Regions from separate parts of the Arthrobacter sp. 01T414 genome, predicted to be linked through region 2. Evidence: riboswitches for the same ligand, from Rfam matches in the RefSeq annotation. Region 2 holds a riboswitch; the other holds the start of a gene.
The links. Region 2 has a riboswitch for thiamine pyrophosphate ahead of AC1DK9_RS15615 (bifunctional hydroxymethylpyrimidine kinase/phosphomethylpyrimidine kinase). Riboswitches for the same ligand answer to the same signal wherever they lie in the genome.
Positions count from the first base shown of each region.

Region 1: linked by a shared signal. The riboswitch ahead of AC1DK9_RS00280 (ECF transporter S component) and the one ahead of AC1DK9_RS15615 (bifunctional hydroxymethylpyrimidine kinase/phosphomethylpyrimidine kinase) in region 2 are both predicted to bind thiamine pyrophosphate.

Region 1 covers NZ_JBFTQK010000001.1:62,654-78,473, forward strand. Annotated here, with positions in the region: gene AC1DK9_RS00235 (MFS transporter) at 1-256, opposite strand, end outside; gene AC1DK9_RS00240 (Na+/H+ antiporter subunit A) at 486-3,518, shown strand; gene AC1DK9_RS00245 (Na(+)/H(+) antiporter subunit C) at 3,515-4,081, shown strand; gene AC1DK9_RS00250 (Na+/H+ antiporter subunit D) at 4,078-5,691, shown strand; gene AC1DK9_RS00255 (Na+/H+ antiporter subunit E) at 5,688-6,233, shown strand; gene AC1DK9_RS00260 (MrpF/PhaF family protein) at 6,230-6,505, shown strand; gene mnhG (monovalent cation/H(+) antiporter subunit G) at 6,495-6,887, shown strand; gene AC1DK9_RS00270 (DUF4235 domain-containing protein) at 6,982-7,245, opposite strand; gene AC1DK9_RS00275 (heme-degrading domain-containing protein) at 7,287-7,826, opposite strand; TPP riboswitch at 7,950-8,092, shown strand; gene AC1DK9_RS00280 (ECF transporter S component) at 8,162-8,794, shown strand; gene AC1DK9_RS00285 (ABC transporter ATP-binding protein) at 8,808-10,409, shown strand; gene AC1DK9_RS00290 (energy-coupling factor transporter transmembrane component T family protein) at 10,406-11,209, shown strand; gene AC1DK9_RS00295 (UDP-N-acetylglucosamine 1-carboxyvinyltransferase) at 11,339-12,862, shown strand; gene AC1DK9_RS00300 (glutamate--cysteine ligase 2) at 12,928-14,175, shown strand; gene AC1DK9_RS00305 (O-succinylhomoserine sulfhydrylase) at 14,172-15,380, opposite strand; gene AC1DK9_RS00310 (rhodanese-like domain-containing protein) at 15,377-15,814, opposite strand; gene AC1DK9_RS00315 (DUF1737 domain-containing protein) at 15,811-15,820, opposite strand, start outside.
Region 2 covers NZ_JBFTQK010000007.1:125,195-140,128, forward strand. Annotated here, with positions in the region: gene AC1DK9_RS15580 (MFS transporter) at 1-759, shown strand, start outside; gene ileS (isoleucine--tRNA ligase) at 1,105-4,458, shown strand; gene AC1DK9_RS15590 (bifunctional folylpolyglutamate synthase/dihydrofolate synthase) at 4,462-5,820, shown strand; gene AC1DK9_RS15595 (DUF4233 domain-containing protein) at 5,824-6,267, shown strand; gene ndk (nucleoside-diphosphate kinase) at 6,306-6,719, shown strand; gene AC1DK9_RS15605 (vitamin K epoxide reductase family protein) at 6,813-7,484, opposite strand; gene AC1DK9_RS15610 (Rne/Rng family ribonuclease) at 7,958-11,341, shown strand; TPP riboswitch at 11,485-11,582, shown strand; gene AC1DK9_RS15615 (bifunctional hydroxymethylpyrimidine kinase/phosphomethylpyrimidine kinase) at 11,632-13,221, shown strand; gene rplU (50S ribosomal protein L21) at 13,588-13,896, shown strand; gene rpmA (50S ribosomal protein L27) at 13,957-14,220, shown strand; gene obgE (GTPase ObgE) at 14,337-14,934, shown strand, end outside.

The DNA.
Region 1 (15,820 bases), on a different contig from region 2:
CCGGGGCCAGCAGTGCGATGGCCGCCCCCGCGATAGCCAGGGCGGAGCCGAGGACCGCCGAAGCTTGGTCTTCGCCGCCGAAGGCCTTGGAGGTCAGGTAGACGGTGAAGACGAAGGTGGTCATCACCGCGTTGAAGGCCGCGGACCCCCAGTCCCAGGCGGCCCAGGCCACCACCCGGCCCTTGCCGGTGGCGTGGCTGCCGGACTCGAGTTCCGAGGCCGGACGCATGGCCTCGGGGGCGCTGGCAGAGTTCATAGCCCGATGTTAGCCGTCCGTGGCATGCCGGCGGCGGAGAAACGGGCCGGCAACGACCGCTTCTTCTGCGCTTGGCTCTCGCACCGCGGTTTGCCGGGCCGGTACCTTCTGGGGCACGTCACGGAAAAACAATTTGTGCACGCTTGGTAAACTAGCCGCACCGAACCTAACCAATGCCCCGCCTGCTCCAACTTTTGACAATCGAATTCCTGACGTTGCGGAGATTCCAGTGATCACAGTCCTTGCCGTTCACTTCGCGGTGGCTGCTGTGGCGCCGTTCCTCTTCCGCAGGCTGGGCCGGAACGCGTTCTTCGCCTTGGCGGCGGTGCCGGCAGGTTCCTTCGTCTGGCTGCTTCTGCAGCATGGCGCGGTGTATTCGGACGGCGGGGCCACCTCCGTCACCCTTCCGTGGATTCCGGACCTTCGGCTGGAGCTGGCCTTCCGGATCGATGCCCTGGCCTGGGTGATGTCCCTGCTGGTGCTGGGCGTCGGTGCGCTGGTCCTGGTCTACTGTGCCCGGTACTTCAAGAACAAGGACAGCTACCTCGGCGGCTTCGGCGCCCAGCTGCTGGCCTTCGCCGGGGCAATGTTCGGCCTGGTCACCGCCGATGACCTGCTCTTGATGTTCATCTTCTGGGAACTGACCACGGTGCTGTCCTACCTGCTGATCGGCTACGCCCGCACCAGGTTGTCGGCCCGGCGCTCGGCGCTGCAGGCGCTTGTCGTCACCACCGCAGGCGGCCTGGCCATGCTGGTGGGACTGATCATGCTGGGCTCCACCGCGGGGACCTACCGGATCTCCGCCATCCTGCAGGCGGCCCCGGAACTGGTGGCCGGGCCGGCAGCGGCCGCTGTGGCCGCCGCCGTCGTGCTGGTCCTGGCCGGCGCGATCACCAAGTCCGCGCTGGTCCCGTTCCACTTCTGGCTTCCCGGAGCGATGGCGGCGCCCACGCCGGTGAGCGCCTACCTGCACGCGGCCGCCATGGTGAAGGCCGGCATCTACCTTGTCGCCAGGCTCGCCCCCGGGTTCGCCGAGACGGCGTTCTGGCTCCCGGTGGTGCTGGGCCTGGGACTGGCCACCATGCTGGTGGGCGGTTACCGCGCCCTGCGCCAGACCGACATCAAGCTCATCCTCGCCTACGGCACGGTCAGCCAGCTCGGCTTCCTGACCATGGTGGTGGGGCTCGGCAAGCCCGACGCGGCCCTCGCAGGCCTGGCCCTGCTGCTGGCCCACGGCCTCTTCAAGGCCACCTTGTTCCTGGTGGTCGGCATCATCGATCACCAGGCCGGAACGCGCGACATCCGCAAGCTCTCCGGGGTGTACCGTTCCTCCCGCGCCCTAGCCATAGTGGCGGCCATCGGTGCGGCCTCGATGGCTGGTGTACCGCCGCTGGCAGGCTTCGTGGCCAAGGAATCCGTCTTCGAGGCCTTCGTGCACCATGCCGGCGTCGGGCCCCGGGGCCCGGTGATCCTGGTGGGCCTGGTGCTGGGCTCGATCCTGACCTTCGCCTACAGCGCACGTTTCATGTGGGGCGCCTTCGCGGTCAAAGCCGGTGTGCCGGCCACGCGTTTCAAGGCCGTCAAGCCGTCGTTCCTGGCCGCTCCGGCCCTGCTGAGCCTGCTGACGGTTCTCTATGGCGCGTGGCCGGACCCGGTTGACGGCTGGATCCAGCCCTACGCCGCACTGTTCGCCGGCCACGAGGGCGCGGAGTCCGATGCCGCAGGCCACCTCGCGCTGTGGCACGGCTTCACCCCTGCGCTGGGCCTGACCGCGATCACCTTCGCCCTGGGGCTGGCAATGTTCTACGGCCGCAACGCTGTTTCCCGCGTCCAGGCCATGGTGCCCGGCTGGATCGACGGCGACCGCAGCTACCAGCGCACCATCGGGGCCCTCGACGACGCCGCCGTCTGGGTCACCGGCCGCACCCAGCGAGGCTCGCTCTTCTTCTACCTAGCCGTCATCCTGACGGTCGCCTTCGCGCTGCCACTCACGGCGATGCTGCTGGCCAATAAGCCGCTGCCCGCCACGCTGTACTTCATCGACCCCGGTTCGCCGCTGCAGCTCGTTGCCGGCGCCGGGATCGTGATCGGCGCGCTCGCCGCGGTGCGTGCCAACAAGCGTTTCCTGGCCGTGCTGATGGTTTCTGTCACCGGCTACGGGATCGCGTTGATGTTCGCGTTGCAGGGTGCCCCGGACCTGGCCCTGACCCAGATGCTGGTGGAAACCATCATCCTGGTGGCCTTTGTCCTCGCCATGCGGAGCCTGCCGGCGGAGCTGCGGGACCGTACCGGCGGCAAGTACCGGGTCATCCGGGTGATCATCGGCGCGGCGTTCGGCCTCACAATGGTCTTCGTGGCGATCTATGCCCTGGGGTCCCGCGTCGCCACCCCGGTCTCGCTGGATTTCCCGCGCCTGGCCTACGAGGGCGGCGGGGGGCTGAACGTCGTCAACGTCACGCTCGTGGACATCCGGGCCTGGGATACCTTCGGCGAGATCTCCGTCCTGGCGCTCGCCGCCACCGGCGTTGCCAGCCTGATCTTCGTCCGCGGCCGCGGCGACCGTATCGGGCCCTCGGCCTCCGTGGCGGAGGGTACCGTGGGCCGCCGGACTGACCGGCCCGCCCACACCAGGGACAACGCGGCGCTCGCCATGAGCCGGCGGTTTGCCGCGTCGACGCGCGATGCCTGGCTCGTGGCCGGACGGACCATGGCCCCGGAGCGGCGCTCGATCATTTTTGAGGTGGTTACCCGGCTGATCTTCCACTCGATGATCGTCTTCTCCATCTACCTGCTGCTCGCGGGCCACAACCTTCCCGGCGGCGGTTTCGCCGGCGGGCTCACGGCGGGCCTGGCCCTCACCATCCGCTATCTCGCCGGGGGCCGGTTCGAACTGCGCGAAGCCACCCCGGTCAGCGCCGGCGCCCTGCTGGGCATAGGCCTCGCGACCGCCGCGGCTTCCGGCGTCGCGCCGCTGCTGCTTGGCGGCCAGGTCTTTCAAAGTGCCATTATCGAACTCTGGCTGCCGGTCTTCGGTGACATCAAGTTCGTCACGTCCACCATCTTCGACATCGGCGTGTACATCGTCGTCGTCGGCCTGGCCCTGGACGTGCTGCGCAGCCTCGGCGCTGAAATCGACGAGCATTTCGAGGAACAGCCAAAGGAACAGCCGGAAGGGCAGCCCGCGGAGGAATCCGCGCAGCCGTCCGAAATCGGGGAAGCCGACGGCGCCCCGGCCGAAACCACCGCCAAGGGGAACGCATGAGCGTCAATCTGACCCTGCTGACGGTGATGGGAGCCCTGTACGCCTGCGGCATCTACCTGATCCTGGAACGCAGCCTCACGCGGGTCCTGCTGGGCCTGATGCTGCTCGCCAACGCCACCAACCTGCTGATCCTGGCCACCGGCGGCTATGCGGGCCTCGCCCCGCTGTTCAACAAGGACACGGCCGCCGGGGACTACAGCGACCCGCTCCCGCAGGCGCTGATCCTGACCTCAATCGTGATCTCCTTCGCCGTCACGGCCTTCATGCTGGGCATCATCTACCGCACCTGGGTGCTGGCCCGGCAGGACGACATCCAGGACGACGCCGAGGACCGCCGGGTGGCCGAGACCCCCAGCTTCGACGCCGAGGACGATGCCGTCATTCCCGCGGAGACCTCGGAATTCCCGCTGGTGGCGGCCGATCCGGCGGAAGCCGACGTTGCCCCGGATCCGACCGACACCGTGCAGGCCGGTGCCCGCCGGATGCCGGCCGTCGACGCCGCCGCCGAAGAGCAGCCCGGTTCCCGCAACATCACCCCCGCCCCGGAAGGAGGGACCGAGTGAACATCGCAAGCTTTGCCCCGCTCGCCGTCGTCCTCCCCATCCTCGGGGCCGCCCTGACCTTCCTGCTGATCCGGCAACCACGGGCGCAACGGACCGTCAGCATAGCCCTCCTCTCGCTGACCCTGCTGCTTGAATGCCTGCTGCTTGCCTCCGTCTGGCAGGGCGGCACGGCGGCGGTCAACATCGGCGGCTGGCTGCCTCCCTGGGGCATCGTGATGGTGGTGGACCAGTTCTCCTCGCTCATGCTGGTGGTGTCCTCCACCGTCAGCCTCGCCGTGCTGGTCTACGCCACCGGGCAGGGCATGGCCGACGGCGACAGCGACGCCCCCGTGTCGATCTTCCACCCCACCTATTTGATCCTGGTGGCGGGAGTGTCCAACGCCTTCCTCTCCGGTGATCTCTTCAATCTCTATGTGGGCTTCGAGATCCTGCTGACCGCCAGCTACGTCCTGATGACCCTCGGCGGGACGGGTCCGCGGATCCGCGCCGGCGTGACCTACGTGGTGGTCTCGGTGGTCTCCTCGGTCCTCTTCCTGATCGCGATCGCCATGATCTACGGCGCCACCGGGACCATCAACATGGCGGACCTGGCGGTCAAGCTGGTCGACCTGGACCAGGGCACCCGGAACCTCCTGCACGTGCTGCTGCTCGTGGCATTCGGCATCAAGGCCGCCGTCTTCCCGCTGAGTTTCTGGCTCCCGGACTCCTATCCCACCGCACCCGCCCCGGTCACGGCCGTGTTCGCCGGGCTGCTTACCAAGGTGGGTGTGTACGCGATGGTCCGCACCGAGACCCTGCTCTTTCCCGGGGACACGTTCAACACCCCGCTGATGGTTGCGGCCCTCCTGACCATGGTGGTGGGGATTTTGGGCGCCCTGGCGCAAAGCGACATCAAGCGACTTCTCTCCTTCACCCTGGTCAGCCACATCGGCTACATGGTGTTCGGCCTGGCGATGTCCTCCGTGGCGGGCCTGGGAGCCGCTGTGTTCTACGTGGCGCACCACATCACCATCCAGACCAGCCTGTTCCTGGTGACCGGCCTGATTGAGCGCCGGGCCGGGAGTTCCTCGGTGGACCGGATCGCCGGGCTGGCGAAGCTTTCGCCGCTGCTGGCCGTGCTGTTCTTCGTGCCCGCCATGAACCTGGCCGGAATCCCCCCGTTATCCGGCTTCCTGGGCAAACTCGGCCTGCTGCAGGCCGGCGTCTCCCTGGGGACCCCGCTGGCCTACGCGCTCGTGGCCGGCGGCGTGCTGACCAGCCTGCTGACCCTGCTGGCCATCGCCCGGGTCTGGAACCGTGCCTTCTGGCGCAAGCCCGAGGATGCCGAACATCCCGACCCCGTCCTGCTCGCCGCTCCCGCCGACGCGGCCACCGGCGACCGCGCGGGCCAGCGTAATGTGACGCTGCTGCCGCGGACCATGGTGGGTTCCACCCTGGGCCTGGTGCTGTTCGGGGTGGCGCTGACGGTGTTCGCCGGGCCGCTCTTCCGGGTTGCCGGGCAGTCCGCCGAGGAGATGTTGAACCGTTCCGCCTACATCCACGCCGTGCTCGGGGACGAGGCGCCGGTTCCGCCGATCGCCCAACCGCTGCGGCAGGAGGGCGGGAAATGACGCGCAAGAGGATCTCGCTGCGCCAGGAATTGCCCCTGCTGGTCTGGCTCGTCATCGTCTGGGGTGCACTCTGGCAGGACTTCAGCGCCGGCAACCTGCTCTTTGGCGCCTTGATCGCGGTGGTGGTGGCCCGGCTGTTCTACCTGCCGCCGGTGGAGCTGGGCGGCCGCTTCAATGTGTTGCGCGCCGTACCCTTTGCCTTGGTCTTCCTGGGCAAAGTGGTCGCTGCCAGCTTCCAGGTCCTGTACCTGGCCGTGGTGCGGGGGCCCAAGGTGATCAGCGCCGTCGTCGCCGTCCCGCTCCGCAGCCACTCCGACCTGCTGGTGACCGCTACGGGACACGTCATCTCGCTGATCCCGGGGTCCGTGGTGGTTGAGGTGGACAGGTCCACGTCCACGCTCTACATCCATGGCATCAACGTCCGCGACGCCGAGGACGCGGACAAGCTCCGCAAGGAGGTCCGCGACACCGAGGCAGGGCTGATCAGGATCATGGGCACCAAAGCCGAGCTGTCCGCACTCGAGCAGGAGGTTGGCGCATGATGCCGCTGGTGTTGACGATTACCGCTGTGGTGCTCTCGCTCGCCGCGGGCGGCGCGATCATCCACATCGCGCACGGGCCCTCGCTGCTGGACCGGGTGCTGGCCGCCGATGTGCTGCTGGCCATCCTGGGCGCGGCGCTGTGCATCGACATGGCCGTGAACCGGCACCTGAACAACCTGATGCTGCTGGTGTCCATCTCGATCATCGGCTTTGTCGGGTCGGTGACGGTGGCCCGTTTCGTGGCAGACCGGAGGAAGCCGAATGAGTCCTGAGGCGATGTCCGCCGACGCCGTGATCGACGCCGTCTCCGCCGTGTTCATGGTGGTGGGGGCGCTGATGTCCCTCGGCGCCGCGATCGGCCTGCTACGGTTCCCGGACCTCATGAGCCGGATGCACGCCGCCACCAAGCCGCAGGTGCTGGGATTGTTCCTGCTGCTCTGCGCGGTGGGGCTGCAGCTGCGCACCTGGTGGGTATGGCCGGTGCTCGTGGTGGCGTGGATCTTCCAGCTYCTCACGGTGCCGGTCTCGGCGCACATGGTGGGCCGCGCCGGCTACCGCACCAAGCACCTGCACCCGGAACTGCTCAGCGCCGATGAGTTGGAAGCCGTGGTCCAGCAGGCGGCGGGCAAAAAAGGCTTCACCGACGACGAGTGAGGTTCCCGGCCGCGGGCAGTCCGCCCGCATGGCGGTCCGACCAGGCCGGGAACCTCAGGTACTGCTCTTAGACGATGCGCCCTAGACGATGCGCCTAGACGATGTCCTGGGTCTTGGCGAAGCGGGTGATCGCCCGCTGTGTGCCGCGGTTGGCGAGGACCTGGATGATGGCGCTGACCGAGGCCGAAATCAGCGCGAAGGTCAGGGCCTGGCGCAGCGTGGTGGGGACGTCGTCGTCGTGGCCCTTGGGCGGCTTGTTGCCGGTGGTCTTTTCCCACACGGTGTCGACCACCTTGGTGCCGACGAAACCGGCGAGGAGGCTGACTCCAGTGCCAAGCAGTTTGATGAAGATGTTCATACTTCGTACTCCTTGCGGGAGGAAACAGGGCTTCCCCTAGCCTAGCGTCCCGAGCGGCCGAGGATTTCGGTAAGTGCCTCGACCACCAGCTCGTGGTCGCCTTTCTGCGGCAGCCCGGACACCGTGACAGTAGCTACCATCCCGGTTCCCCGCACATAGATGGGGAACGAGCCGCCGTGGGCGGCGAACTCACGCTGGTCGAACCAGGCGTTGTCCTCCATCCTTCCTCCGGCGGCGCGGGCCCGGAGGCCGACCAGCAGGGACGGGACTTCGTACCGCACGGCGGTGCGCTGTTTGGCTTTGATCCAGCGCTCATTGTCCGGCGTGGCGCCCTCCAGCGCGGCGTGGAACAGGACCTGCTCGCCCTTGGTGATGTCGACGGCGATCGGATGGGAACGCTGCCGGCCGAGCTGCACCAGCAGCAGCCCCAGGTCCAGGGCGTCGTCCTTGCTGAACGCCTGGAACTGCAGCTCGTCGATCTCCGCCAGGATGCGGCCGATCAGCGCCGCCAGGGATCCTGGCGGTTGCGGCTCCGCGGAATCCGGGTCGAAGTCGGGGGAAGTCACTGGTGAGTCGGTCAAGGGCTTCAGCTTCCGTCAGTGTCCGGTAATCGCTTCCTGGGCCGACTCTACCAAGCGGGCCGTTGCGGGGCACCGCCGAAGAGGGCCGCCGGGTGTAAACTGGGCCAGCCCACAAGGGCGAATTACATACGACAGGGGAGCGCCGCCGTCGGGCATCACTGGAGCAGTCCAGGGAACCGTAGGTGGGCGCTGAGAGTGCGGACAGCCGCAGACCCTCGAACCTGATCCGGTTAGTACCGGCGCAAGGGAGTCGAGTTCTCAGGGTGCCCGGCACCCGTGGCGAAAGCCGCGGCGCCGCCGGAGCGCCCTCCCCTCCTGTACCTCAGGAGGACGACATGACTGACATTTCTGCGAAGCAGACGCTTACCGCCGGCAAGTACAGCTGGCGCGTAGTCGACATTGTGGTGGCCGCGTTGATCGCTGTTGCCGGCGGCGTGATTTTTTGGGCCTGGGACCAGGGCGCCAACCTCGTGACGGGCCCGCTCACCGCGGCCTACCCGCCGCTCACCGGGCTCTACGCCGGCGGCTGGATGATCCCGGCGGTGCTGGGCATGCTCGTGGTCCGCAAGCCCGGGGCAGCCCTGTTTTGCGAGGCGGTGGCGGCCACCAGCGAGCTGATCATGGGTTCGCAGTACGGCACCACCGTGCTCATCTCCGGCATTCTGCAGGGCCTCGGCGCGGAACTCGTCTTCGCCGCGTTCCTGTACAAGAAGTTCAACCTGCCCGTGTCCCTGCTGGCCGGCGCCGGCGCGGGCCTGTTCTGCGGCCTGAACGACTCCTTCCTGCCCTGGGGCTGGAACATCGCGTACGAAGCCGGGGACAAGCTCGCCTACATTATCTTCTGCGCCATCTCCGGAGCAGTGATCGCCGGCGGACTGTCCTGGCTCGCCACCCGCGGCCTGGCCAAGACCGGGGTGCTGGCCTCCTTCGCGTCCCGCAAGGCGGCATCGGAACCTGTGTTCTCCTAAGGAACGCATCCGCATGACATCCAACGACTCCGTGCGCCCGGCCGCGGTCAGTGCCCGCGGCTGGGGCTGGCGGCACGCCGGACGGTCCCGTCCCGCCGTGAGCGGCCTGGACCTGGACATCAGCCCGGGCGAGCGTGTGCTCCTGCTGGGCCCGTCCGGCGCGGGCAAGTCCACGCTGTTGCACGCCCTGGCGGGGGTGCTGGGCGACAACAGCGCCGCAGGAACTGCGGCAGCCACCTCGGCCGCCGTTCCAGCGGAGGCCGAGGACGACGACGAAACCGGCACCCTGCTCATCGACGGCGCCCCGCCGCGGGCCCGGCGCGGCCGGGCCGGGCTCATGCAGCAGGACCCGGAGACCCAGGTGGTGCTCTCGCGGCTCGGTGACGACGTGGCGTTCGGAGCCGAAAACCTCTCCGTCCCGCCGGCGGACATCTGGCGCAGGGTGGCGGAGGCGCTCGAGGACGTCGGGCTCGGCGGCCTACCGCTGCAGCACCCGACGTCGGCGCTCTCCGGCGGCCAGAAGCAGCGGCTGGCGCTCGCCGGGATCCTTGCGATGCGGCCCGGACTGCTGCTGCTGGACGAGCCCACAGCCAACCTCGACCCGGCCGGGGTCCTGGAGGTCCGCGACGCCGTAGGAAGGTCCCTGGACAAGACGGGGGCCACCCTGGTGGTGGTGGAGCACCGGGTTGCCGTGTGGAAGGACCTGGTGGGCCGGATCGTCGTGCTGCAGCCCGGCTCCGGGACGGACTCCGCCGTGCTGCTGGACGGGCCTCCGGACCAGGTCCTGGAACAGGCACGCGACATGCTCATCGCCGCCGGAGTCTGGGTGCCGGGCCACGTGCCGGCCACCCGCCCCCGCAACGCCGGAGCGGACGCGGAAGGGGATGACGCTGCCGGTGAACTGCTGCTGGCTGCCGAGGGGCTGGCCGTATCCCGGGAACGCCCGCGCCGCGCCGGATTGCTGCGGGGCTTCCACACGGTTCCGCCCGCGCCGGTGCAGTCCGGCATCGCCGCCCAGGTCCGGGCGGGCCGGGCGCTGACCATCACCGGCCCCAACGGGTCCGGAAAGTCGACCTTCGCCCTGACCCTGGCGGGCCTGCTGGCACCGGTGGCCGGGGCGGTCTCCGCTACGACCGGGCTGAGCGAGGGCGCGGGCATCGATCCCTACAAGTGGAAGGCCCAGCAGTTGATCGCCAGGATCGGCACGGTGTTCCAGGAACCCGAGCACCAGTTCGTCACCGGCAGGGTGCTGGACGAACTGATGTTCGGTCCCCGGCAGCTGGGCCGCGGCGAAGAACGGGTGGACGAGCTGCTGGAACGCCTGCGGCTCCGCGACCTCGTGGACGCCAACCCCTATACGCTCTCCGGGGGCGAAAAGCGGCGGCTCTCGGTGGCTACCGTGCTGGCTGCGCACCCGCGGGTGCTGATCCTGGACGAGCCCACCTTTGGCCAGGACGCCAACACCTGGGCGGAACTGGCCTCTTTCCTCTCCGAGCTCCTCGACGCCGGGACCGCGGTGGTCTCGGTGACCCACGATGCGGAATTCAGCCAGGTCCTGGGCGGCGCCGAGCTGAAACTCGGCGCACCCCAGCCGGACGGGGTGGCGGCCACATGAGGGACGCGCTGACCCTGCGCGGAAACCACGCTTTGCTGACCCGCGCCAACCCTTTGGCCAAGTTCTCCGGCGTCGTGCTCATCACGATCGCGCTGGCGCTCTCCATCGACTGGGTGTCCGCGTCCGTGGCGCTCGCCTCCGAACTGCTGCTCTTCCCGCTTGCCGGCCTGACCTTGGCCCTGCTCTGGCAGCGCGGCTGGCCGCTGATCCTCGCGGCGGCCGTGGGCGGCTGGAGCACCGCGATCCTGGCCCCGGACCATGGACGGATCCTGCTCGACGTCGGCATCTGGTCCATCAGCGAAGGATCGCTGCAGCTCGGACTGGGCTTCCTGCTGCGCGGCCTCGCGATCGCGCTGCCGGCGGTGCTGCTGATGAGCTGCACGGATCCTACGGACCTGGCCGATGCCCTGGCACAGCAGGCGAAGCTGCCGCACCGCTTCGTGCTGGGCACCCTGGCCGCGATGCGGCTGGTGGGGCTCATGGCCGAGGAATGGCAGACCATCGGCATGGCCCGGCGCGCCCGCGGTGTCGGCTCGCACGGTAATCCCTGGCAGCGGATGAAAGCTACGCTGGGGCAAAGCTTCGGCCTGATGGTCCAGGCGGTCCGCCGCGCTTCCCGGCTCGCGGTGACCATGGAAGCGCGCGGCTTCGGCGGGGCGCAGCGGACCTGGGCTCGGGCGGCCTCGTTCAGCCGGCTGGACGCATGGGTGGTCCTCGGCGGCCTGCTGATTTCCGGCGCTGCCGTGGCCGCGGCCCTCGCTGCAGGGACGTGGAATATGGTGTTTCTCGGGCAGCAGTAGCCGGCGGATCCCTGCCCTCCGACCCCGTCATTAGAAGAAATATCGCACCAGACGAATATTTTGTGAGCTTGCCTGCAGTGCAGGGGGTTTCGCGGCGTCGGATAAATCATCCGTGATATTGATTGATATATGACTCAACAGACTGCTGAACACGTCGGCGCCGTACTGCGGGACGCCCGCGGCGAAAAGGGCTGGACCCAGGGCAGGCTCGCGGCCGAGCTGGGAACCAGCCAAAGCGCCATCGCCCGGATGGAGCAGGGCAAGCAGAACCTGAGCCTGAAGATGATCCAGCGGCTCGAATCCATTTTCGGCCGGGCGATCGTCAAAGTCGGCCGGCCGCAGATGACCCACCTGCGCGTGGAAGGCGGACGGACGCTCTCCGGCGCCGTGGACGTGAACAGCAGCAAGAACGCCGGCGTAGCGCTGCTCTGCGCCAGCCTCATCAACCGCGGCACCACCGTCCTGCGCCGGCTGGCCCGGATCGAAGAAGTTAACCGGATCGTGGAGGTGCTGACCAGCATCGGCGTCGAGTGCACCTGGCTCAACGCGAACGACCTGCAGATCCGCCGCCCGGCCGTGCTGGACCTCGACTCGATGGACGTGGAGGCCGCCCGCCGCACCCGCAGCGTCATCATGCTGCTGGGCCCGCTGCTCGATGAGTCCGCCGAATACCGCCTGCCCTACGCCGGCGGCTGCGACCTGGGCACCCGCACCGTGGAGCCGCACATGCAGGCCCTGCGCCAGTTCGACCTCAGTGTGGAGGCAAAGTCCGGCTTCTACAGCGTGCAGGCGCCGCCCGCGGACGGCCACGACCGGTCCTTCGTGCTGAGCGAGCGCGGCGACACCGTGACCGAAAACGCCATCATGGCCGCGGCCCACCGCCGCGGCACCACCGTGATCCGCAACGCCAGCCCCAACTACATGGTCCAGGACCTCTGCTTCTACCTGCAGGGCCTGGGCGTGGAGATCGACGGCGTAGGCACCACGACGCTGAAGATCGCCGGCCGCCCGTCGATCAATGTCGACATCGAGTACTTCCCGTCCGAGGATCCGATCGAGGCGATGAGCCTGATCACCGCCGGCATCGTGACCAACTCCGAGGTGACGATCCGCCGGGTCCCGATCGAATTCATGGAGATCGAGCTGGCGACGCTCGAACAGATGGGGCAGCGCCTGGAGGTATCGGCGGAGTACGTCGCCCGCAACGGCCGCACCCGGCTGGTGGACGTCACCACCCAGCCCTCGGTGCTGCGGGCTCCGGAGGACAAGATCCACCCGATGCCCTTCCCCGGCCTGAACATCGACAACCTGCCGTTCTTCGCCGTGATCGCCGCCAATGCCCACGGCCAGACGATGATCCACGACTGGGTCTACGAGAACCGGGCCATCTACCTGACCGAGCTGAACAGGCTCGGGGCTCAGGTCCAGCTGTTGGACCCGCACCGGATTTACGTCAACGGACCCACCAAATGGCGTGCGGCGGAAGTCGGCTGCCCGCCGGCCCTGCGCCCGGCGGCCTGCCTGCTGCTGGCCATGCTCGCCGCGCGGGGCGTCTCCGAGCTGCGCAACATCTACGTGATCGAACGCGGCTACGAGGACCTGGCCGAGCGGCTCAACACCATCGGCGCCAAGATCGAGTACTTCCAGGACTGACTCCGCCGGCGACCCCGCCGTTTGGGGGTAGCGCGCCGGGGCGGGTGCTGACGCACAATGGTTGCATGCGCACCTTTGGCGTGGAGGAGGAACTGCTGATCGTGGATCCCGTGACCGGGGTTCCGTTGGCACTGGCCGACGCACTGCTGCGCGGGCTGAAACCCGCCGCTGCTGCATCCGCAGCGGCCACGGCGGGCCAGTCCGCTTCCGCCGCCGGCCCCGCTGCTACCGCCGCCGATCCGGACCATGACGATCCGGGCTTCAGCTTTGAACTCAAGCTGGAGCAGATCGAGACCCAGACCGTGCCCAGCCAGGACCACGGCGCGCTGCTGCAGCAGATCCGGCAGTCCCGGGCCTTCGCGGGCCGGGTTGCCCGGATGCACGGGGCCCGGGTGGCTGCGCTGGCCACCTCGCCGCTGGAATCTGCCACCCACACGACGCCCAACCCGCGCTACGCCACCATGCAGAAGCGGTTCGGCCTCACCGTCCAGGAGCAGCTGACCTGCGGGTTCCACGTCCACACCTCCATCGAGTCCCCGGAAGAGGGCGTCGCCGTCCTGGACCGGATCCGGGACAAACTGGCGGTGTTGATCGCGCTCAGCGCCAACTCGCCGTTCTGGAACGGGACGGAGACCGGCTTCGAGAGCTACCGCACCCAGGCCTGGAACCGCTGGCCGGCCGCTGGGCCCTCCATGATCTTCGGAAGCCTTCCCGTGTACCGTCGGGTGGTTACGCGGCTGCTGGAGAGCGGGGTGCTGTTTGACGAAGGGATGATCTACTTCGATGCCCGGCTGGCCCGGCACCACCCCACGGTGGAGGTCCGGGTCGCGGATGTCTGCCTGCGGGCGGAGGACGCGGCGCTGATCGCCGTCCTGGTGCGGGCCCTGGTAGAGTCCGCCAGCCGGGAGTGGCGCGACGGCGTGGATCCCGTCCCCGTGCCGACCGTGCTGTTGAAGATGGCCGCGTGGCAGGCCAGCAACTGCGGGCTGCGCGGGAAACTCCTCGACTTCGGCAGCTTCCGGCCCGCTCCGGCCGGCGAGGTGGTCCATGCCCTTGTCGACTTCGTCGCCCCCGTCCTAGCGGAGCAGGGGGAGCTTGAGCTGGCGCGCCGCGGCGTGGACCGGGTGCTGGCCAACGGCACGGGCTCGCAGCTGCAGCGCCAGGCGCTCTGCGCACCGGGGCTGGACACGCCCACCGACGACGCCGGCCTGGCCGCCGTCGTCGCCCATGCCGTCCGCGTCACGATGCTCGGCGCGGACGACGAAGGAGCATCGGAGCAGGCCGCGCTGCTCTCGCCGGTGCGCCGGAGCTAGACCTGCTTGAGTGCCTGTCCGAGGTCGCGGATCAGGTCCTCGACGTCTTCCAGGCCCACCGACAGCCGCACCACCCCGTCGCTCAGCCCGATCGCGGCCCGGCCCTCCGGGCCCATGGCGCGGTGCGTCGTGGTGGCCGGATGGGTGATGAGGGACTTTGAGTCGCCGAGGTTGTTGGAAATGTCGATGATCCGCAGCGCGTCCAGCAGCGCGAAGGCAGCCTCCTTGGCCGAGCGGCCGGGCGAAGGCGAGAGCTCCAGCGTCAGCACAGTGCCGCCGGCCTTCATCTGCTTGGCGGCCAGTTCGTATTGCGGGTGGGACGGCAGCAGCGGGTACTTGACCCAGTTGACCGCGGGCTGGGCCTCCAGCCATTCGGCGAGCCGCAGCGCCGAGGCGGAGGAGTGGTTCACCCGCAGGGCCATCGTCTCCAGGCCCTTGCTCAGCACCCAGGCGTTGAAGGCGGACAGTGCCGGGCCGGTGTGGCGCATGAGCTGCTTGACCGGGCCCTCGATGAATTCGCGGGTACCCAGGATCGCGCCGCCGAGGACCCGGCCCTGGCCGTCGATGTGCTTCGTGCCGGAGTACACGATCACGTCCGCGCCGAGCTCCCCGCAGCGCTGCAGCAGGGGAGTGGCGAAGACGTTGTCCACCACCACGGTCGCACCGGCGGCGTGCGCCAGTTCGCTCACCGCGGCGATGTCCACAATTTCCTGCATGGGGTTCGACGGCGACTCAAAGAACACGGCCGTCGTCGGAACGGCCAGCGCGGACCGCCACTGCTCGAGGTCCGGGCCATCCACGAAGACTGTCTCCACGCCCCAGCGCGGCAGGATTTCGTTGAGGATGACGAAACAGGAGCCGAAGAGCGAGCGGGCCGCGACCACCCGGTCGCCGGCCCCCAGCAAGGCGCCGAGTGCGGTGAACACGGCGGACATGCCCGACGCGGTCGCAAAGCACGCCTCGGTCCCCTCCAGCAGCCGGAGCCTTTCCTGGAACGTTGCCACCGAGGGGTTGCCGTAGCGGGAGTAGACGAACCGCTCGTCCTCGCCGGTGAAGGCGCGCTCGGCTGCGGCGGCGGATTCGTAGACGAAGCCCGAGTTCAGGAAAATCGGCTCGGTGGTCTCCTGGAACCCGGTCCGGTCGAGTCCGCCGCGGACGGCCTGGGTGTCCGGGCTCCAGCCCTGGGCGTCGGGATTGAAGCTCACTTAGTGCTTTCCTGGTTGGTGGGCAGGCCGCGGTTCTTCCAGCCGTTCACGGTCCGGCTGCCCGTTGGTCCGGGTTCACCCTCGAAGCCCTCCAGGACGTTGTAGGCGGTGAAGCCGGCCGCCGTGGCGGCGTTGGCGGCGGCGACCGAGCGGGCGCCGGAACGGCACAGAAAGACGAGCTCGGTGCCCTTCGCCTGTTGCTTCAGTTGTTCGCGCAGTTGCCGCTGGAGTTGCTCCAGGAACTGCGGGTTGGCGGCTCCGCCGGCCAGGCTCCACTGGACGAACAGCGGATCCTGCCGCTTTTCGGTGGCGGCCGCGGTGGCCGGGACACCGATCTGCGCCCATTCCCCCTCGGTGCGGACGTCCACCAGGACGGCGCCCGCCTCCAGCTTGGCCCAGGCTTCCTGCGGGCTCAGGTCTCCGGCGTAGCTCATGCGTGG
Region 2 (14,934 bases):
GTCGGACTCATGGTCGCGGTGTCCGGGTACCAGCTCGGGTTCGCGGTGCTCGCCATTCCCGGGGCGCTCGCCCTGGTCGCCGTGATGCTGCTCCGCCGCGCCGTCCCGGTGCCGGCGAGGTTCGACACCCACGGCACCGGTGCGGACCCCCGACCCGCCGCCAACGCCGCGGGGGCTCCGGCGGGCCGCCCTGCGCGGCTCCCGCTGCCGGCCAGGTTCTGGTGGTACAGCGGATTCACTGCCATCTCGATGTTCGGGTTTTCCACCTTCGGGGTCATCTCCTACCACCTTGAGGTGAACAGGGTGCTTCCCGCCGCCCTGATCCCTGTCACCTACGCCGTCTCTATGGGCGCGGCAGCGCTGGCTGCCCTGGCCTCCGGGACGCTGTACGACCGGATCGGCCTGCGCGGCCTGCTGATTGCCCTGCCGCTGACGGCTGCCGTCCCGTTCCTGTCCTTCAGCAACTCGCCAGGCCTGGTCTGGGCCGGCGCGGTGGTGTGGGGTGCGGCGCTGGGCATCCACGAATCCACCCTGCGGGCCGCGGTCGCGGACCTAGTCCCCGCCGCGCGCCGCGGCACCGGATACGGCATCTTCACCGCGATCTACGGCACGGCATGGCTGGCCGGTTCCACCATCATCGGCGCCCTCTACGCGGCTTCCCTGCCCGGGCTCATTGCTTTCACCGTGGCCACCCAGCTGGCTGCGCTGCTGGCGTTCATTCCACTCTTTGGACGGACCGCTGCGCCGATCCAGCCGTGAACGCCGCCGGTCCTTGCCGCGGGCACGCCTGGCCGCGGCGCCCGGGTCTCGGCGACTTCCGGTAACATCGAGGTATCAGCTTTGACCCGGCCATCACCGGTGAGCTTCCGGAAGAGCGCCCCACCGCGGCAACAGTGCGCGGCAGGGCAGGTAGAACCGGACGGGTAAGCCCGTCACAGCAGTCAACGAGCGGCCGTGGCCGGCCGGCGTCCTCCTCGGGGAGCGCGGGCCAGTGTGCGGTAAGTGAGGTGGTACCGCGGTGCCGGTGTTGTTCCGACAGCACAGGAGCCGTCCTCGCATCCTGAATGAATCCCGTTGTTCACCAGCTCAACCCAGGATGTCGAGATGACCCATTACCCCAAGGCCTCAGCCGCACCTTCCGACGCCAGCAGCTCCCCGTCAGCCGGCGTGTCCGCCTCCGTGAAGTTCCCGGAGATCGAGGAGCGCATCCTCAAGTACTGGGATCAGGACGGCACCTTCCAGGCGAGCATCGACCAGCGCGACTCTGACCTTCCAGGAGGACAGCGCGGGTCCAACGAATTCGTCTTCTACGACGGCCCGCCGTTCGCCAACGGCCTGCCGCACTACGGCCACCTGCTCACCGGCTACGCCAAGGACCTGGTGGGCCGCTACCAGACCCAGCGCGGCCGCCGCGTCGAACGCCGCTTCGGCTGGGACACGCACGGCTTGCCCGCCGAGCTCGAAGCCATGAAGCAGCTGGGCATGACGGACAAGACCCAGATCGAGGCCATGGGCATCGACAAGTTCAACGACGCCTGCCGCGCCTCGGTGATGAAGTACGCCGACGAGTGGAAGAGCTACGTCACCCGCCAGGCGCGCTGGGTGGACTTCGACAACGACTACAAGACGCTCAACGTCGAGTACATGGAGTCCGTGCTGTGGGCCTTCAAGCAGCTGCACGAAAAGGGACTCACCTACAACGGCTACCGCGTGCTGCCGTACTGCTGGAAGGACGAGACGCCGCTGTCCAACCATGAGCTGCGGATGGACGACGACGTCTACAAGAACCGCCAGGACCAGACCGTCACGGTCACCTTCCCGATCACGCCGGGGGAGTCGGAACTGTCCCGCCAGCTGGCCGGCGTGCAGGCACTCGCCTGGACCACCACGCCCTGGACCCTTCCCACCAACCTGGCCCTCGCCGTCGGGCCCGCCATCACCTACGTTGTCCTCCCGGCCGGCCCGCACGGAATCAAGGCCGCCTCGGCCGAGGCTCCCGTCACGGGCAGCTTCCTGCTTGCCGCGGACCTGCTGGGCGCCTACGCCAAGGATCTCGGCTACGGCGACGGCGCCGAGGGTGCCGCCGCGGCGGAAGCCGCCGTCGTCTCCCGCCACACCGGTGCCGAACTCGAGGGCCTGGGCTACGAGCCGCTCTGGGACTACTTCCACGACACCGAGAAGTACGGCACCGAGAACGCCTGGCGCTTCCTCGTCGCGGACTACGTCACCACCACCGACGGCACCGGCATCGTCCACCATGCTCCCGCCTACGGTGAGGACGACCAGAAGGTCTGTGAAGAGGCCGGCATCCCCGTGGTCCTCTCGGTCGATGAGGGCGCGAAGTTCCTGCCGCTCTTCGGACACGGCGACCTCGCCGAAATCGCCGGACTCCAGGTCTTCGAGGCCAACAAGCCCATCACCCAGGTCCTCCGCGCCCAGGGACGCCTGGTCCGCCAGGCAAGCTATGAGCACTCCTACCCGCACTGCTGGCGCTGCCGCAACCCGCTGATCTACCGCGCGGTGTCCTCCTGGTACGTCGAGGTCACCAAGTTCAAGGACCGCATGTCCGAGCTGAACCAGGAAATCAACTGGATCCCGGGCAACGTCAAGGACGGCCAGTTCGGCAAGTGGCTCGCCAACGCCCGCGACTGGTCCATCAGCCGCAACCGGTACTGGGGCAGCCCCATCCCGGTCTGGCAGTCCAGCGACCCGGACTACCCGCGCACCGACGTCTACGGCTCCCTCGCCGAGATCGAAGCCGACTTCGGCCGCCTGCCGCTGAACAAAGCCGGCCAGGTGGACCTGCACCGGCCGTTCATCGACGAGCTCACCCGCCCCAACCCGGACGACCCCCGCACCCCGGAAGAAGGCCAGTCCGTGATGCGCCGCGTCGAGGACGTCCTGGACGTCTGGTTCGACTCCGGATCGATGCCGTACGGCCAGGTGCACTACCCGTTCCAGAACGAGGAATGGTTCGACACGCACAACCCGGCGGACTTCATCGTCGAGTACATCGGCCAGACCCGCGGCTGGTTCTACATGCTGCACATCCTCTCCACCGCGCTGTTCGACCGCCCGGCATTCCGCAACGTCATCAGCCACGGCATCGTGCTCGGCTCCGACGGGCAGAAGATGTCCAAGAGCCTGCGCAACTACCCGGACGTCTCCGAGGTCCTGGACCGCGACGGCTCCGACGCGATGCGCTGGTTCCTGATGTCCAGCCCCATCCTGCGCGGCGGCAACCTCGTCGTCACCGAACAGGGCATCCGCGACGGCGTTCGCCAGGTCATCCTGCCGCTCTGGAACGTCTACAGCTTCTTCACCCTGTACACGAACGCCGCTAACGGGGGCGAGGGCTACGAAGCGAAGCTGCGCTACGACGGTTACGCCGACACCCTGGACCAGTACCTGATGGCCAACACCGGTGACCTGGTCCGGAACATGACCGCCCAGCTGGACAGCTACGACATCTCCGGAGCGTGCGATGAACTGCGCGGTTACCTGGACATGCTCACCAACTGGTACGTCCGGCGCAGCCGCCAGCGCTTCTTCGACGAGAACGTCGACGCCTTCGACGCCCTCTACACCGCGCTGGAAACGGTCTGCCGGGTTGCGGCGTCGTTGCTGCCGCTGGTCTCGGAGGAAATCTGGCGCGGCCTCACCGGCGGCCGCTCCGTGCACCTGGCCGACTGGCCGGACGCCGGACTGTTCCCGGCCGACGCCGGACTCGTCGAGGCGATGGACCGCGTCCAGCAGATCTGCTCCACCGGATCGTCGCTGCGCAAGGCCGCCAACCTCCGCGTGCGCCTGCCGCTGCAGGAACTCACGGTCGTGGCACCCGGCGCGGACGCACTGACAAGTTTTGCCGCCGTCGTCGCCGATGAACTGAACCTGCGCTCGGTCCGCCTGCTCGACGCCGAGAGCGCCTCCCCGGAGGAGTTCGGCATCGAACAGAAGCTCGTGGTCAACGCCCGTGCCGCCGGCCCGCGACTGGGCAAGAACGTCCAGCAGGCCATCAAGGGCTCCAAGTCCGGCGACTGGTCGGTCGGCGAGGACGGGGTGGTGACCGCCGGCGGCCTTGCCCTCGAGCCGCAGGAATACACCCTCGAAACCGTGGTGGCCGAAGCCGCCGAAGGCGAAGGATCACGCGCGGCGGCGGTCCTTCCCGGCGGCGGGTTCGTGGTGCTCAACACCGAAGTCACCCCGGAACTCGAGGCCGAAGGCACCGCCCGCGACCTGGTCCGCGCTATCCAGCAGGCCCGCAAGGATGCCGGGCTGCACGTCAGCGACCGGATCCGCACCACCGTCACCGCAGCGCAGGACACCGTGGAGGCGCTGCTGGCCCACGCCGAACTGGTCAAGACCGAGACCCTGACCATCGAGCTGGACACCGCAGCCGCCGAGGTCAAGGAACCGCAGGTCAGCGTCGAAAAAGTAACTGTTGAGGCAGGGGCATAATCCATGAGCGACGAATTTTCCGTAGAGAGCGTCTACGCCGAGCTGCTGGGCCGGGCGCCGGAAAACAAGATGGAGCCGAGGCTGGCTCCGCTGCGCCGGGCCATGGACATCCTGGGGGAGCCGAACAAGGCGTTCCCGATCATCCATGTCACCGGCACCAACGGCAAGACCTCCACGGCCCGGATGATCGAGGCCGGGCTCCGCGCCCACGGGCTGAGCACGGGCCGCTACACGAGCCCGCACCTGTCCAAGGTCACCGAGCGGATCAGCATCGACGGCGAACCCGTCCCGGATGAGACCTTCGTCCGGATCTGGGACGAGATCCGCCCGTACCTGGAGATCGTGGACAGCGAGCTCGTGGCCGAGGGCCAGCCCCGGCTGACCTACTTCGAATGCCTGACCATCCTGGGCTTCGCGGTCTTCGCGGACCAGCCGGTCAACGTTGCCGTGATCGAGGTGGGCCTCGGCGGCATCACCGACGCGACCAACGTCGGCGACGGCCAGGTGGCCGTGGTCACCCCGATCTCGCTCGACCACACCGAGTTGCTCGGCCAGACCACCGAGGAGATCGCCTACGAAAAGGCCGGCATCATCAAGCCCGGCGGCTTCCTGATCAGCGCGGCGCAGCCGGTCGACGCGGCCCAGGTGCTGCTGGAAAAGGCCAAGGAGGTGGGCGTGCCCTTCCGCTTCGAGGGCGTGGAGTTCGGCGTCGAGTCCCGCACCGTGGCCGTCGGCGGCCAGATGGTGACCATCCAGGGCCTGGCGGACCGGTACGAGGACCTGCTGGTGCCGCTGCACGGCGCGCACCAGGCGGAGAACGCCGCCGTCGCGATCGCCGCCCTGGAAGCCTTCTTCGGCGCCGAGAAGCCGCTGGATGCCGAGGTGCTGCAGGAGGCCTTCGCCGCCGTCACCTCGCCGGGCCGGCTGGAGGTGCTGCGTACCGCCCCCACCATCGTGGTGGACGCGGCGCACAACCCGGAGGGCATCCGGGTCTCCGCCGAGGCGCTCCAGGAGGCCTTCAGCTTCAGCAAGCTGGTGGTGGTCCTGGGCATCCTGCAGGAAAAGGACGCCGAGGAAATCCTCCGCCAGCTCAAGGACTCCCTTGCGGAGGTCCCGGCCGAATTCTGCTTCACGCAGTCCAACTCGCCCCGGGCCATCCCCGCGGAGGAACTCGGCGAGCTGGCGCTGGACCTGGGCTTCGGCGAGGAGAACATCCACGTCGCCGAGAAGCTCGACGACGCCCTCGAATGGGCCGTGGAGCGGGCCGAGTCCAACGACGACCTGGCTGGCGGAATCCTCGTCACGGGGTCCATCACGCTCGTGGCCGAGGCCCGGGTCCTGCTCGGAAAGGCCGAGGCATAACCCATGGCAAAACTCACCAAAGCCCAGCGCGAGTGGCGCCCGGGCATGCCCAAGAAGCGCCGTTCCACCAAGGTCATGTTCGCCTCTACGGTGCTGCTGCTGGAGGCCTTCGTGGCGCTCTTCGGCACCCTCGCGGTCTTCGGCCTGCGCCGCGGCGAATTCCCGCCGCTGCTGGTCTTCGGCGTCGGGATCGGGCTGAGCCTGGTGCTCGCCCTGACCTGCGCCGTGCTGACTAAGCCGTGGGGTGTGGGGCTGGGCTGGGTCCTGCAGCTGCTGCTGGTGCTCACCGGATTCATTGAACCGACGATGTTCGTGGTCGGCGGGCTGTTCGCGATCACCTGGTGGTACGGCATCCGGACCGGCATCCGGATCGACCGCGAGTCGGCCGAGCGCGAACGCGAGCAGGCGGCCTGGGAGGCCGCGAACCCCGAGGGCCAGAGCAACTAGACTTGTCCCGAACCCCACCCCAACACATTGGAGCAGTTGTGAGCATTGAGCGCACCCTAGTCCTGATCAAGCCCGACGGCGTCGCCCGCAACCTGACCGGCAGCATCATCGCCCGGATCGAAGCCAAGGGTTACACCTTGGCCGAACTCAAGAAGGTCAACGCCACCCGCGAACTCCTCGAGCAGCACTACGAGGAGCACGTCGGCAAGCCGTTCTACGAGCCGCTGGTCGAGTTCATGCTCAGCGGCCCGGTTGTCGCGGCGATCTTCGAAGGCCACCGCGTGATCGAGGGCTTCCGTTCGCTCGCCGGCACCACCGACCCGACGACGGCGGCGCCGGGCACCATCCGCGGCGACTTCGGCCGCGACTGGGGCGTCAAGGTCCAGCAGAACCTGGTCCACGGCTCCGACTCGACCGAGTCCGCCGAGCGCGAGATCAACATCTGGTTCTAGGAACCCGAAGCACCACTCCGAGGTGACAGATAAGGCCAATGAACGCGAGCGAAAAGTGGCCTTATCTGTCACCTCGCGGCGTTTGCGGAGCGCTCAGTAGCCGGAGGTCCCGATGAAGACCTGGATGAAGGCGAAGAAGATGGTGGCGATGACGGCGACGTAGAGCAGGGCTGTAAGGATCCAGCCGGATTCCCCCATGATGCGGGCAACCGGGGCCGGGACCGGAATGACGCCGTGGCTGACGTTGCGCACCGTCACCCAGACGAACATGGGAATCATCGCGGCCCAGACGATCATGCAGAACGGGCAGAGGATGTGGATCGAGTACAGCGCCTGGGACCAGAGCCACACCACGAAGGCGAAACCCAACGTCACGCCGGTCTGCAGCCCGATCCAGTACCACCGGGCGAACTGGGCCCCGGCGAAGATGCCCATCGCCGTCGTAATAATGACTGCGAACGCGACAATGCCAATGAACATATTGGGGAAACCGAAGACGGAACTTTGCGGTGTTTGCATGACCTGGCCGCAGGAGATCCAGGGATTCACGTCGCAGACGGTGACGTGCTTCGGGTCCTTGAGGACTTCCAGTTTCTCCAGGACCAAGGCGCCGGAGGCAAGCCAGCCGACCACGCCGGTGATCAGCAGTAGCCAGGCGAAGGGCCGGTCACGCGTCATCGGCGGCAACGGGCGCTCCGCAGCTGCCGCGCCGGCGCCACGCTCGTGGGCAGTCACGTCGCCGGGGGCGTGGGAGATGCTGGGCATGGGATTTCAGTCCTTTGCGTCGGGTGCTCTTGGGCCGATTCTATCGCCGGAGGCTGGACGTAACCGGGTAGGCGTTGGGCCGTCGACAGTGATTCGGTCCACGGCGCGGACAGGATGACCCGCTTAGCCCTGCTTTGGCGCCTGCTGTGAGACAATGAACCTGGCTGGGGCTCGATCCACATTCGGGTCTCGGTCCGGCGACTTTGCTTTCAAGACCGCCAATGATGAGCAGGGCATACTCTGGATCACTTGATCCGGCCTATCCCGCAATGCCATTGGACGGCACCTGGTTGTGACACAGAGATCAACGGGTTCAAAGCAATCTCGCCGGCCTTCCAGGGCTGCCGCACCCCACTGCCGGTGCGAACCTGGAGGTATCCAACTGACTTCTGTCGGTGCCTGCGGGTGCTGACAAATATTTGCCCCACGGGTGCCGGATGTGGCGGTACGTCAGGGCAGGAGTGTAGCCACATATGGATAATGACCAGCTTGTAGCCGGTAACAACGAAGCCGCTGCCGCCGAAGAAGCCCCGGAAACCGCCGCCGCGGAGGCGCCCAAGAAGGCAACCAGGTCCCGCCGCAAGGCCGCCCCGAAGGCTGAGGCCGCGGTTCCCGCTCCCGAAGCCGTTGCTGACGTCGTTGCTGACGCAGCCCCGGCCGCTGACAACCTCGAAGCCCCCGCAGCCAAGGCCCCGGTCCGCCGGAGCCGGTCCCGCAAGAAGACCGAGGACGAAGTGTTGCCCGCCTTCGCCGATTCAGCCGCGGCCGCGGAAGCTGCCCCCGCCGCCGAGGCATTCGTTGGACTGCCGGCCGCCGAGACGGCACCGGAAAAGCCGGTCCGCCGCCGTGCCTCCCGCGCCAAGACGGCCCCGGCCCCTGCACCGACGGAAGAGGCCGCCACGCAGGCCGAAGCCGCTGAAGTGCCTTCCGACGCGCCGGCTGCCGAGACCGCACCCGCCGAGGCCGCACCCGCCGAGACTGCAACCACCGCGGCTGCTCCGGCAGAGGCGCCGGCTGCCGAGACCTCCGAGGCACCCTCGCTCTTCCTGGCTCCCGGCGCTGTCACCTCGATGATTTTCCAGGCCCCGGACCTGAGCACCGTCGTCCGTCCCGCCCCGGCCCCCGCGGCAAGCGCGGAAGCCGAAGAGGAAGAGGACGAGGAAGGCGACGACGCCGGCAGCCGCCGCCGTCGTCGCAGCCGTGGACGCCGTGGCCGCAGCCGCACCGGCGAAGCCGACACCGACTCAGACGGCTCCGCCGAAGGTGCGGGCGAGTCCGACGAAGACTCCGAGGGGACGCTCGAAGACGGCGTGACCTCGCGCCGGCGCCGCCGTCGCCGCCGCGGAGACCAGGACCTCGAACTGACCGGTGGCGGGGACGACGATCCGCCCAACACGGTCACCCGCGTCCGCGCGCCGCGTGCGATCAGCGAGGCCCCGGCCAGCAACCGCGTCACCTCCCTCAAGGGCTCCACCCGCCTGGAAGCCAAGAAGCAGCGCCGCCGCGAATCCCGCGACACCGGCCGCCGCCGCACCGTCATCACCGAGGCCGAGTTCCTGGCCCGCCGCGAATCGGTGGACCGCCAGATGATCGTCCGGCAGCGCGACGACAGAATCCAGATCGGCGTCCTGGAAGACGGCGTGCTGGCCGAGCACTTCGTCTCCAAGACCCAGCAGGACTCCCTGATCGGGAACGTCTACCTGGGCAAGGTCCAGAACGTACTCCCGTCCATGGAAGCGGCCTTCGTCGACATCGGACGCGGCCGCAACGCCGTCCTGTACGCCGGCGAAGTCAACTGGGACGCCGTCAACCTCGAGGGCAAGCAACGCCGGATCGAGAACGCGCTGAAGTCCGGCGACTCCGTACTCGTCCAGGTCACCAAGGACCCGGTGGGCCACAAGGGCGCCCGCCTGACCAGCCAGATCTCGCTCCCGGGACGCTACCTCGTGTACGTGCCCGGCGGCTCGATGACCGGCATCTCCCGCAAGCTGCCCGACGTCGAACGCAACCGGCTCAAGCGGATCCTCAAGGACCGCCTGCCGGAGGACGCCGGCGTGATCGTCCGCACCGCGGCTGAGGGCGCCTCGGAAGAGGAACTGACGCATGACATCAACCGTCTGCGTGCCCAGTGGGAAGGCATCGAAAGCCAGTCCACATCCACCAAGATCCTCGCCCCGGAGCTCCTCTACGGCGAACCGGACCTGACCATCAAGGTGGTCCGCGATGTCTTCAACGAGGACTTCTCCAAGCTGATCGTCTCGGGCGAGGAAGCCTGGGACACCATCGAGGCCTACGTCACCTACGTGGCACCGGACCTGGTGGGCCGGCTTGAAAAGTGGACCAAGGACACGGACATCTTTGCCGCCTGGCGCATCGACGAGCAGATCCACAAGGCGCTGGACCGCAAGGTCTTCCTGCCCTCCGGCGGCTCCCTCGTGATCGACCGCACTGAAGCCATGACCGTGGTGGACGTCAACACCGGCAAGTTCACGGGCAGCGGCGGCAACCTCGAGGAAACCGTCACCAAGAACAACCTCGAAGCGGCCGAGGAAGTCGTCCGGCAGCTGCGGCTGCGCGACATCGGCGGCATCATCGTCATCGACTTCATCGACATGGTGCTGGAATCGAACCGCGACCTCGTGCTGCGCCGCATGGTGGAGTGCCTGGGCCGGGACCGGACCAAGCACCAGGTCGCCGAGGTGACCTCGCTGGGCCTCGTGCAGATGACCCGGAAGCGGATGGGCACCGGGCTGCTGGAAGTCTTCGGCGAACAGTGCGAGGCCTGCGCAGGCCGCGGCGTCGTCACCCACGACGAGCCCGTGGAGCACCGCCGCGCCAACACCGTCGCCGCGGAACACCACGTCCCGCGCACCGAACACCAGCCCGCCGCACGCACTGAGCGCAAGCGCCGCCGCGGCAAGGGCGGTCAGGGAGCCGGCGAAACCACGCCGTCCGCCCCCGCAGCCGTGCACGCCGAGCCCACCGAGGCAGAGCGCCACGCGAAGGCGGAGGCGACGCGTGCCGCGCTGGCCAACATCGCCGCCGCAGCACACGCAGCCCACCTGCACGACGGCGAGGCAACAGCCGCTCCCGACGCCGAGACCCGCCAGGCAGCGCTCGACGCCGCCGTGGAGCTCGCTTCGACGGAGGAAGCAGCGGGACGTCCCGCGGCAGTGCTGACCTTCGGCGGCGAACAGGTCGCCTTGCCCTTCGTCGAGCACGCCGAGGAAACCCCGCAGCCTGCGCTGACCCTGGATGTGCTGACCGAAGCGTTCGCCCACTTGGGCGACGCCGAAGCCGGCAAGCCGGCCGACGCGGTCCAGACTGCGGAACGTCCGGCGGAACGGTCCTCGGAACGGTCCGCACCGGAGGCTCCCGCGGCGGAGCAGGCGGCGCCAGCCGCCTCCCGTGCCACCCGTGGCCGCGGCCGCGCACGGACGGCTCGGATCACGCCGCCGAGCGCACGCACCGCCGAGGCGCAGGCGCCGGTCCGGGAGGAGACCCGCAAGGCACCCGAGGCGCAGGCCCCGGTCCGGCAGGAAGCCCGCAAGGCGGCCGCACCCCAGGCGCAGGCCCCGGTCCGGCAGGAGACCCGCAAGGCGGCCGCACCCCAGGCGCAGGCCCCGGCTGAGGCAGCTAGCGGCACCGGAGCCCGGCGGGTGCGCCGGAACCGGAGCGCCAGCCGAGCCCAGGGCGCCGCCAACGAGACGTCCGTACAGCAGCGGGAAACCGCTCCGTCGGCTGCGGCCGTCTCGGTCCACGAGGCGAAGGCCCCGGAGCAGGCCATGGTGGCCACCAAGCCGGCCGCCAACAAGCCGATCATCCTCGGCGTCGGCGTCCCGGCGTCGGAGCTCTAGGGCCAGCAGGCATCACGGCTCGCGGGTGCCGTCCGGAATCGATGTAGCGTTACGTCGATCCCGGACGGTACCCGCGAGTTGGTTAACGGGCCGGCCACTGGGCTGACATGTAGGAAGCCTGGCGGCGGGGAACGCTAGGCTAGGGGACTGACACGGGGTGCCGCGCATCGAGCCGGCTGAGATCCAGACCCGTTGAACCTGTCCGGTTAGCACCGGCGAAGGGATGTCTCTTGTCTTCCACGACCGCGCTCTCATCAACCCAACCGGGACCTGACCGGGCCCCGGCCCTCCTGCAGTCCGTCTTCCCGGCGCCCGACGCCGGAACCCCGGGGACGCCAAGGATCCCGCGGGTACTCGCCATCGCCGGCTCCGACCCCTCCGGCGGGGCCGGCATCCAGGCCGATCTGAAAAGCATCGCCGCGAACGGCGGCTACGGAATGGCGGCCATCACGGCGCTGACGGCCCAGAACACCAAGGGCGTAAGGTCCGTGCATGTGCCGCCGGCGTCTTTCCTGACGGCCCAGTTGGAGGCCATCAGCGATGACATCACCATCGATGCCGTCAAGATCGGCATGCTTGGCGACGACTCTGTGATCGACGCCGTCCGGACCTGGCTTGAAAAGGTGCGCCCCGGCGTCTTGGTCCTGGACCCGGTGATGGTCGCGACAAGCGGTGACCGGCTGCTGCAGGAATCCGCCGAGACCGCGCTGCGGGAGCTGCTCCCGCTCGCGGACCTGATCACCCCGAACCTGGCCGAACTGGCCATGCTGCTCGGCGAACCGGCCGCCCAGGACTGGGACGGGGCGCTGGAGCAGGGCAAACGGCTCGCGGCGCTGACCGGCACAACGGTGCTGGTCAAAGGCGGACACCTGCCGGACACCGGAACCCACGTCGGCGGGTCCTACGACGGCGGAAGCCAGGACGCCGGCGGCTGCCCGGACGCGCTCGTCAACACCGGGGGAGTGCTGGGCCAAGAGGTGGTGGTCGTGGCAGGCCCGCGAATCGCCACCCGCAACAGCCACGGCACCGGCTGTTCGCTGTCCTCGGCGCTGGCCACGGTCCAGGCCAGGACGGGGGATTGGGAGACATCGCTGCGGGACGTGAAACCCTGGCTGCTCGGCGCGCTGCGGGAAGCAGGGCGCCTGGAGGTCGGAACCGGCAACGGACCGGTGCACCATTTCCACCACCTGCAGCCCGCCGCTTCGCCGGCCGGTGCGCAGCTCCCCGCCGAGGGCCACTTCGCGGCGCTGCTGGAAGGGCACGCGGCGGACGAGCTGGAGGCGATCTACGCCTTGGGCTTCATTCGGGGCCTCGCGGACGGCACCTTGCCGGAACACGAGTTTGCCTACTACCTCGCACAGGACGCCCTCTACCTCAACGGCTACTCCAGGGTGCTCTCCCGTGCGGCGGCGCTGGCGCCGTCGGAAGCCGAACAGCTCTTCTGGTCCCGTTCGGCGCAGCAGTGCCTCGAAGTCGAATCCGAACTCCACCGGAGCTGGCTGGCCGGCCGCACCGTCGAGAGGCAGCTGGGCCCGGTCACCAAGGCCTACGTGGATCATCTGCACGCAGCCTCGCTCGCGGGCAGCTACGGCGTGCTCGTCGCGGCTGCGCTGCCGTGCTTCTGGCTCTACGCCGAGGTGGGCGCCACGCTCCACCGCGACTTCCTCACCGCCGGTGCACCGGCCGGGCACGCATATGCTGTCTGGCTGCGGACCTACGCCGACGAGGCCTTCGCCGAGTCGACCCGGCAGGCGATCAGGTACGCGGACGCGGCAGCCCGCAACGGCTCCGAGGCGGAGCGCAACGCCATGGCGGTGGCCTTCCGGCAGTCCGCCCGGTACGAAGTCGAGTTCTTCGACGCGCCGAGGCTGCACGCCTGAGCCGCGCGGAGCAGGGCAGCCGGTAACATAATGGGGCGCGGTTCCGGAAGTCGCTGCAACACCACAACTTTGTCCCCCGCGGACATGGTGTGGCGCCTGTCACGCACTACCCGCCGGGACCAGCCTCGTTTGCGACCGAAGGCAAAATTAGCGTAGTCTAGATCTTCGGTGCTTACGCCAACACTTGGGTTATGACCTTGAGGAACTGTTCACCCGTATTACGGGCAGGACATTCCACGGGATAGCTCATGGGTTCCCCCGGGGAATCCACCGGCGTTGAGGCACAGCGTGAGCCGGTCCAAACATTTTGGCCCCAGGTTCCGCACGCAAATCTAGTAATAAACGTCGAGAGAAGTGAGTTCCCCAGTGGTGTACGCGATTGTCCGCGCAGGCGGCCGCCAAGAGAAGGTTTCCGTTGGAGACTTCGTTACCCTGAACCGCGTCCCCGGTGGAGCCGGCAGCACCTTTGAGCTGCCCGCACTGCTCCTGGTGGACGGTGACAAGGTCACGTCTGCAGCCAAGGACCTGGCCAAGGTAACGGTCACGGCTGAGATCCTGGAAGACCTCCGTGGTCCCAAGATCGTCATCCAGAAGTTCAAGAACAAGACCGGTTACAAGAAGCGCCAGGGTCACCGTCAGGAACTGACCAAGGTCAAGATCACCGGTATCAAGTAACTAGCGTTACTGTTCAGGTTTTCAGCAGATTCCCCAGAATTTTAAAGGCAGGCATTTCAAATGGCACATAAAAAAGGCGCGAGCTCCACTCGCAACGGTCGTGACTCCAACGCCCAGTACCTCGGCGTCAAGCGCTTCGGCGGCCAGGTAGTTTCCGCAGGCGAGATCATCGTCCGCCAGCGTGGCACCCACTTCCACCCGGGCGCCGGCGTTGGCCGTGGCGGCGACGACACCCTGTTCGCCCTGACCCCCGGTGCTGTCGAGTTCGGCACCCGCCGTGGTCGTCGCGTTGTGAACATCGTGGCTGCTGCAGCTGCAGAGTAACAACAAGTTCTAAATCGGTGGGGCGGGCCAGTAGGTCCGCTCCACCGGTGTTTTAACCGCATTACAATCATCTTGGGCCCCTCGCGGACCCGAGGAACAGCACTGAGGAGATCCACGTGGCGAGCTTTGTAGACCGGGTAGTACTGCACGTATCCGGCGGTACCGGCGGCCACGGCTGTGTCTCCGTCCACCGCGAGAAGTTCAAGCCGCTCGGCGGTCCCGACGGCGGCAACGGCGGCAACGGCGGCGACGTCATCCTGCGCGTGGACCCCCAGACCACCACCCTGCTCGACTACCACCACGCCCCGCACCGGCACGCCACCAACGGCGGCCCCGGCATGGGCGACTGGCGCGGCGGCAAGAACGGCGAGACCTTGGTTCTTCCCGTGCCTGAGGGCACGGTTGTCAAGAGCAAGGACGGCACCGTCCTGGCCGACATGGTGGGCGAAGGCACCGAGTTCATTGCCGCGGCCGGCGGCCTGGGCGGCCTCGGCAACGCCGCACTGTCCTCGCAGAAGCGCCGCGCCCCGGGCTTCGCGCTGCTCGGCATCGAAGGCGACTCCAGCGACATCGTCCTGGAACTGAAGTCCATCGCCGACATCGCCCTGGTCGGCTTCCCCTCCGCCGGCAAGTCCAGCCTCATCGCCGCCATGTCCGCCGCGCGGCCCAAAATTGCCGACTACCCCTTCACCACTCTGATCCCCAACCTCGGCG